2 regions of the Cellulomonas sp. P5_E12 genome follow, and region 2 is predicted to be linked to the other one. Evidence: predicted binding sites of a transcription regulator. Region 2 holds the regulator's gene; the other holds the start of a gene.

Region 1 (3,398 bases), on a different contig from region 2:
CGAACGCGAACGAGCCGAAGGCCACGGGGCCGGTCCCGGGCGCCTGCACCTCGTCGCGGACGATCGCCCGCGCGAGCACGTCGTGCCACGCCCGTTCGGCGTCGGCGAACCGGTCGGCGCCGCCGACCTCGATCCGGAGCGTCTCGCCCCACGCGACGAGTCCGTCACCGCGACGCACCCAGGCGAGCGGGGCCTGCGACGGCAGGAGCCCGAGCAGGTCGAGGGGGTCGGGTAGGCCCAGGAGGTCCGCGTCCGCAGGTTCCGTCGTCCCGCCGAGCGCGTCGAGCGCGACCGTGCGGACCACGAGAGGCTGCGGGACCGCGTCCGCGGGGGCGGAGGGCTGCGTGCTCATCGGTGCCAGCGTATGCCCGGAGAAGCGGCCCGCCCTGTCGTACGGGCGCGCCGGACCTGCGACGATGGACACATGTCCCGTGCCTCCCTCGACAAGGACCCCCAGGACGTCGCCGCCATGTTCGACGCCGTGGCCCACCGCTACGACCGGACCAACGACGTCATCTCGCTCGGTCAGGACCGCGCGTGGCGCAAGGCGACCCTCAAGGCTCTCGACGCACAGCCCGGCGAGACGGTGCTCGACCTCGCGGCGGGCACGGGCACGTCGTCGGAGCCGATGGCGGACGCGGGTGTGCACGTGGTCGCGTGCGACCTGTCCGTCGGGATGCTCGACGTGGGCAAGCGGCGCCGACCCGACCTGGCCTTCGTCGCGGGCGACGCGCTGCACCTGCCGTTCGCCGACGCGTCCTTCGACGCGGTGACCATGTCGTTCGGGCTGCGCAACGTCAACGACGTCGACGCGGCGCTCGACGAGCTGCTGCGCGTCACCAAGCCCGGCGGCCGGCTGGTGGTCTGCGAGTTCTCGCGGCCCACGTTCAAGCCGTTCCGGGCGGTCTACCAGAACTACCTCATGCGGGCGCTGCCGCCCGTCGCGCGGGCCGTCTCCAAGGAGCCCGAGGCGTACGTGTACCTCGCCGAGTCGATCCGCGAGTGGCCCGACCAGCACGCGCTGGGCCTGCTGATCAAGCACGCCGGCTGGACGCACGTCGCGTACCGCAACCTGTCCGGCGGCATCGTCGCCCTGCACCGGGGGACCAAGCCCGAGGCCTGACCTGGATGCCGTCCGTCGAGCCGGGCCGGCTGCTGCCGGCGTCGCCGCAGGTCCCGGTACCGAGGAGCGAACGTCGCAATCGCCCAGGAGCGCCCGTTCGGGTGAACAATGGGCCTCGCCGCGCCTCCGCCCGGCGACGTCCTTCCGGCCGACACGCCGCCGTCAACCGGCAGTTCAGGGCACGTTCTTCACCCGCTGCCGCGAGGTAAGGAGTGCCTTCGCAGACAGCCCCAGGGGTGCTGGTTACACTCGCCGGGAGCAGTACGTGAACATCGTCACAAGTGGGGTCACTGGTGGTGGAAACAACGCACGATGACGCAGATGTCATCGTCGTGGGCGCGGGCCCAGCAGGGTCCGCCGCCGCGTTCCACTGTGCCTCTGCGGGCCTGGACGTGCTGCTCCTGGAGAAGGCGGAGTTCCCCCGGGACAAGGTCTGCGGCGACGGGCTGACGCCTCGCGCGGTGGCCGAGCTGGTGCGGATGGGCCTGCCCATCCGCGAGCAGGACGGCTGGATCCGGAACGTCGGCCTGCGGGTCATCGGGGGAGGCCACCGCCTCGAGCTCGCGTGGCCGGAGCTGTCCAGCTACCCGTCGTACGGCCTGGCCAAGGCGCGCACGTCGCTCGACCACACGCTGGCGGACCACGCGCGTGCCGCGGGCGCCAAGCTGCAGGAGCGCACCACCGTCACGGGTCCCGTGCGCGACGAGCGGTCCGGTCGGGTGGTCGGCGTCCACGCCAAGGTCGACGGCGAGACCGTCACGTACCGTGCGCCTGTCGTCATCGCCGCCGACGGCGTGTCCGCGCGGCTGGCCACGGGGATGGGCCTGGAGAAGCGCATGGACCGCCCGATGGGCGTCGCGGTCCGCACGTACTTCCAGACCCCGCGGCACGACGACCCGTGGATGGAGAGCCACCTCGAGCTCCGGGACGACGACGACAACCTGATGCCGGGCTACGGCTGGATCTTCTCGCTCGGCGACGGCACGGCGAACGTCGGGCTCGGCTCGGTCGCCTCGACGGCAGCGCCGACCAAGGTCGACTACAAGAAGCTGTTCGCCACCTGGATGCGCCACCTGCCGGCCGAGTGGGAGTTCACGCCCGACAACCAGGTGGGTCCCGTCAAGGGCGCGGCGCTGCCCATGGGATTCAACCGCGGGCCGCTCTACTCCAACGGGCTCATGCTTGCCGGCGACTCCGCCGGGATGATCAGCCCGTTCAACGGCGAGGGCATCGCCTACGGGTTGCAGGCCGGGCGGGTCGCGGCCGACGCCATCGCCCAGGGGCTCGCGCGGGGCACCGCCGCCGGCCGCGAGCGGGCGTTCGCCACGTACCAGCGCCGCATGAAGGACGATCTCGGCGGGTACTACACGCTCGGCCGGGTGTTCGTCCGGCTGATCGAGCACCCCGAGGTCATGCGCGTCTGCACGAAGTACGGGCTGCCCCGGCCGCTCGTCATGAAGTTCGTGCTCAAGCTCCTCTCCGACTGCTACGAGCCGAAGGGCGGTGACCTGGTGGACCGGGTCATCGCCGGCCTGGCGCGGATCGCCCCCGCCGCATGAATCCCATCGGCCGGAAGGCCACCACAAAGAAGTGGAGTGACGCGCGATGAGCAACCCGTACGTCCCGCTGCTCTTCCTCATGGGCATCGCCGCCGTGCTCGCCCTCGGCGGCGTCGGCTCGAGCGTGATCCTGGGTCCGAAGCGGTACAACCGCGCCAAGCTCGAGGCGTACGAGTGCGGGATCGAGCCCACCCCGCACGCCATCGGCGGGGGTCGCTTCCCCATCAAGTACTACCTGGTCGCGATGACCTTCATCATCTTCGACATCGAGGTGGTGTTCCTCTACCCGTGGGCCGTGAGCTTCGCGGACCTGGCGCTGTTCGGCCTGGTCGCGATGATCGGGTTCCTGGTGATCATCACGGTGCCGTTCGTCTACGAGTGGAAGCGCGGCGGGTTCGAGTGGGACTGATCAGAGCTCGGACCATCGCAGTGTCGAAGGAGTGTTGAGATGGGCATCGAAGAGGCACCGTCCGGGTTCCTGCTCACCACGGTCGAGGACCTGGTCGGGTACTTCCGCAAGTCGTCGCTGTGGCCGGTCACGTTCGGCCTGGCGTGTTGCGCGATCGAGATGATGGCCGCGGGCGCCAGCCGGTTCGACATCTCGCGGTTCGGCATGGAGGTGTTCCGGGCGTCCCCGCGCCAGGCGGACCTCATGATCGTCGCCGGCCGGGTCAGCCAGAAGATGGCCCCCGTCGTCCGCCAGGTCTACGACCAGA
Region 2 (3,398 bases):
GGCGTGCACGGCCGGGCGGATCATCGTCTCGATCGTGGTCACAGGTCGTCCTTCCCGGTGCCCCGCCAGGTCCGCAGGGCGGCGCGGGTGATGAGCCCGGCGGCCCACGCGGCGCCCGCGAGGCTGGCGACGGTGGTGCCGCGGCGGGCGTTGCGGCGGCGGTTGCGGAACTCGCGGACCGGCCACCCCACCTCGGCGGCGTAGTGGCGCAGGCGGCGGTCGGGGTTGATGGCGCAAGGAAAGCCCACCTCGGACAGGATCGCCACGTCGTTGGTGGAGTCGCCGTACGCGTACGACGCCGCCAGGTCGATCCCTTCCTCCTCGGCGATCGAGCGCACGGCGTCGGCCTTCGCCTGCCCGTGCAGCATGTCGCCGACGAGGCGGCCGGTGTAGAAGCCGTCCCGGTGCTCGGCGATGGTGCCGAGCGCCCCCGTGGCGCCCAACCGGCGCGCGATGAGCGAGCCGATCTCGACGGGGGTCGCCGTCACCAGCCAGACGGAGTGGCCGGCCGCGATGTGCTGGTCGAGGAGCCGCTGCGTGCCGGGGTAGATCCGCAGGCAGAGCACCTCGTCGTAGACGTCCTCCGCGATGGCGGTGACCTCGGCCACCGAGTGGCCCTCCATGATCGACAGCGCCCGGCTGCGGACCTCGTCGATCTGGTGCTTGTTCTCCCCGAACGTGAGGTAGCGGAACTGGTGGAGGCCGAACTGGACGAGGTCGCGCTTGCGGAAGAAGCCCCGCCGGTACAGGCCCACGGCCAGGTGGAACGAGCTGGCGCCGCGGATGATCGTGTTGTCGACGTCGAAGAACGCGCCCACGCCAGGACCGTCCGGACCTGACCCCGGGTCCCGCAGCACGGGAGCGGGGGCGGCGGTGTTCCCGGACGCCTGACGCACCTGGTCACTGTAACGAGGCTCGAGACCCGCGACGGGTGAACGACGGGTGCCGGTCGGTGAGAGCCTGGTGGCATGACGGTGAACAGTCGGGTGGTCCTCTACGGCCGTGCGGGCTGCCACCTGTGCGACGAGGCTCGCGAGGTGGTGCGGACGGTCTGCGCGGAGACCGGCGACACCTGGACCGAGGTCGACATCGACGCGGCCGGCCAGCAGACGGGTGAGGCGGGCCGGGACCTGGTCGACGAGCTCGGCGAGCTGGTCCCGGTGGTCGAGGTCGACGGCGTCCAGCAGGGCTACTGGCGGATCGACGCGGCGCGTCTGCGTCGAACCCTTACGGCCGCCGGGTCCCGACCCCTAGCCTGACCAGCAGGACCCGGGCGACCGGGTCCGACGGGGCGTCGCGGGAGTCGATGTGGACACGCAGCGAGGTGGATCCCGGGCGCACGGCGGGGCGGCGGAACCCGGTGCGACCGGGCGCCTGCGCGCGCGCGACGTGCCGCCCGCGACCGTCGCCCGGCTGCCCGGCTACCTGCGCGCGCTGCACGCCCTGACGGCCGAGGGCGTGGTCACGACGTCGTCGGAGGAGCTCGCGTCGGGGGCGGGGGTCACGCCGGCTCAGCTGCGCAAGGACCTGTCGTTCCTCGGCTCGTACGGGCGGCGCGGCGTCGGCTACGACGTCCTGCACCTGTCGGAGCAGATCGCGGTCGTGCTGGGCCTGACGACGCAGCGGCGCGTCGTCATCGTGGGCATCGGCAACCTGGGGCACGCGCTGGCCAGCTACTCGGTGTTCGCCGAGCGCGGGTTCGCGGTGGTGGGCCTGGTGGACGCCGACCCCGCCGTGGTGGGGACGACCGTGGCCGGGCTCGTGGTGCAGCCGTCGTCCGCCCTCGCCGAGGTCGTCAGCGCCAACGACGCGACGATCGGCATCATCGCGACGCCCGCCGCGGGGGCCCAGGACGTCTGCGACGCGCTCGTCGAGGCGGGCGTCGTCGGCATCCTCACGTTCGCCCCGCGGGCGCTGCGCGTGCCGGAGCACGTCGACCTGCGGGCGGTGGACGTGGCCTCCGAGCTGCAGATCCTGGCGTTCCACGACCGCCGCCGCACGGCCACCGGTGCCTGAGCACGCGAACGGCCGGGCCCTGATGGACCCGGCCGGACGTGTGGTGCGAGCTGTGTCAGCCCTTGATGATCGAGACGTCGAGCGCGATGACGGCCTTGTCGGAGACGAGCACGCCTCCGGCCTCGAGCGCCGCGTTCCAGGTCAGGCCGAAGTCCTTGCGGGAGATGGTCACGCTGGCCTCGAAGCCCGCACGCGTGTTGCCGAACGGGTCCACCGCGGTGCCGTTGAACTCGGTATCGAGCTCGACGGACTGCGTGACGCCGTGGATCGTCAGGTCGCCGACGATGACGTAGTTCTTGCCGGCCTCGCGGACCTCGGTGGAGACGAACGACCACTGGCCGAACTTCTCGACGTCGAAGAAGTCGCCGCTCTTGAGGTGGCCGTCGCGGTTGGCGTCGCCGGTGGTGACGGTGGACGGGTCGAGCGTGACGGAGACCGACGTGCTCGCCAGGTCCTCCCCGACGACGACGGTGCCCTCGGTGACCGCGACGGTGCCGCGGACCTTGGAGATGCCGGCGTGACGAACCGTGAACGCGGCCTCGGTGTGCGAGGCGTCGACTGCCCAGGTGCCCGTCGTGAGACCGGCGGGAAGAACGGCGGTGGTGGTGGTGGTCATGGGGAAGTCCTCCGTGGTTGTTGAAGCGTCAACCAAACTTGTTAGTTCAAAGTTGTACTACACTCGCACCGGGCTCGCAACCCCAGACCCGAGGACGGAGGCCCCGTTGTGACCACTGACACATCCACCACGGTGGAGTGGCTGACCGCCGAGCAGCAGACCCACTGGCGCGCGTTCCGCGGCGGCGCGGCCCGCCTCTTCGCCGCCCTCGAGCACGAGCTCGAGCGCGACACGGGTCTGTCCACGCACGAGTACGAGGTGCTGGTGCGCCTGTCGGAGGAGCCGGCGCGGACGTTGCGCATGGCCCAGCTGGCGGACAACATCGCGCACTCGCGCAGCCGCCTCACGCACACCATCCGGCGGATGGAGGAGCAGGGGCTCGTCACCCGGGCGCCCTGCCTCGAGGACGCGCGCGGCGTGAACTGCGTCATGACCGACAAGGGCTGGGAGGTCCTCGTCGCGGCCGCCCCGAAGCACGTGCAGTCGGTGCGGGACCACCTGGTCGACGTGCTCACGGACGAGCAGTTCGCGGCGCTCGGCGACGCGATGGAGGCGGTGCGCCTGCACCTCACGGGTGGCGCGTGTCACGTCGAGGAGGACGCTTCCGCGTGCTGAGCGCACAGGAGTGTTTGCGAGACTGAGCCCATGGTCGCGACCACGATCCACCTGATGCGGCACGGCGAGGTGCACAACCCCGCGGGCGTGCTCTACGGACGGCTGCCCGGCTACCGGCTCTCGGAGCGGGGGCTGGCGATGGCGGACATGG

What was found. Region 2 encodes Rex, which represses fermentation and respiration genes when NADH is low (regulators of the CRP and FNR family bind a similar motif). Its sites were predicted from a motif close to CTTGTGAANNNNTTCACAAG; they were not measured.
Region 1: ACXJKA_RS18430 (geranylgeranyl reductase family protein) is a predicted target of Rex. The motif match lies at 1,386-1,405, and genes of this name have one in related genera.

What each region holds. Positions count from the first base shown of each region.
Region 1 is NZ_JBFUMP010000031.1:23,416-26,813, reverse strand. It holds gene ACXJKA_RS18440 (isochorismate synthase) at 1-352, opposite strand, end outside; gene ACXJKA_RS18435 (demethylmenaquinone methyltransferase) at 425-1,123, shown strand; gene ACXJKA_RS18430 (geranylgeranyl reductase family protein) at 1,417-2,682, shown strand; gene ACXJKA_RS18425 (NADH-quinone oxidoreductase subunit A) at 2,729-3,091, shown strand; gene ACXJKA_RS18420 (NuoB/complex I 20 kDa subunit family protein) at 3,131-3,398, shown strand, end outside.
Region 2 is NZ_JBFUMP010000027.1:21,935-25,332, forward strand. It holds gene ACXJKA_RS17655 (GNAT family N-acetyltransferase) at 1-33, opposite strand, end outside; gene ACXJKA_RS17660 (HAD family hydrolase) at 39-857, opposite strand; gene ACXJKA_RS17665 (glutaredoxin family protein) at 969-1,259, shown strand; gene ACXJKA_RS17670 (redox-sensing transcriptional repressor Rex) at 1,309-2,016, shown strand; gene ACXJKA_RS17675 (YceI family protein) at 2,072-2,632, opposite strand; gene ACXJKA_RS17680 (MarR family winged helix-turn-helix transcriptional regulator) at 2,741-3,247, shown strand; gene ACXJKA_RS17685 (histidine phosphatase family protein) at 3,278-3,398, shown strand, end outside.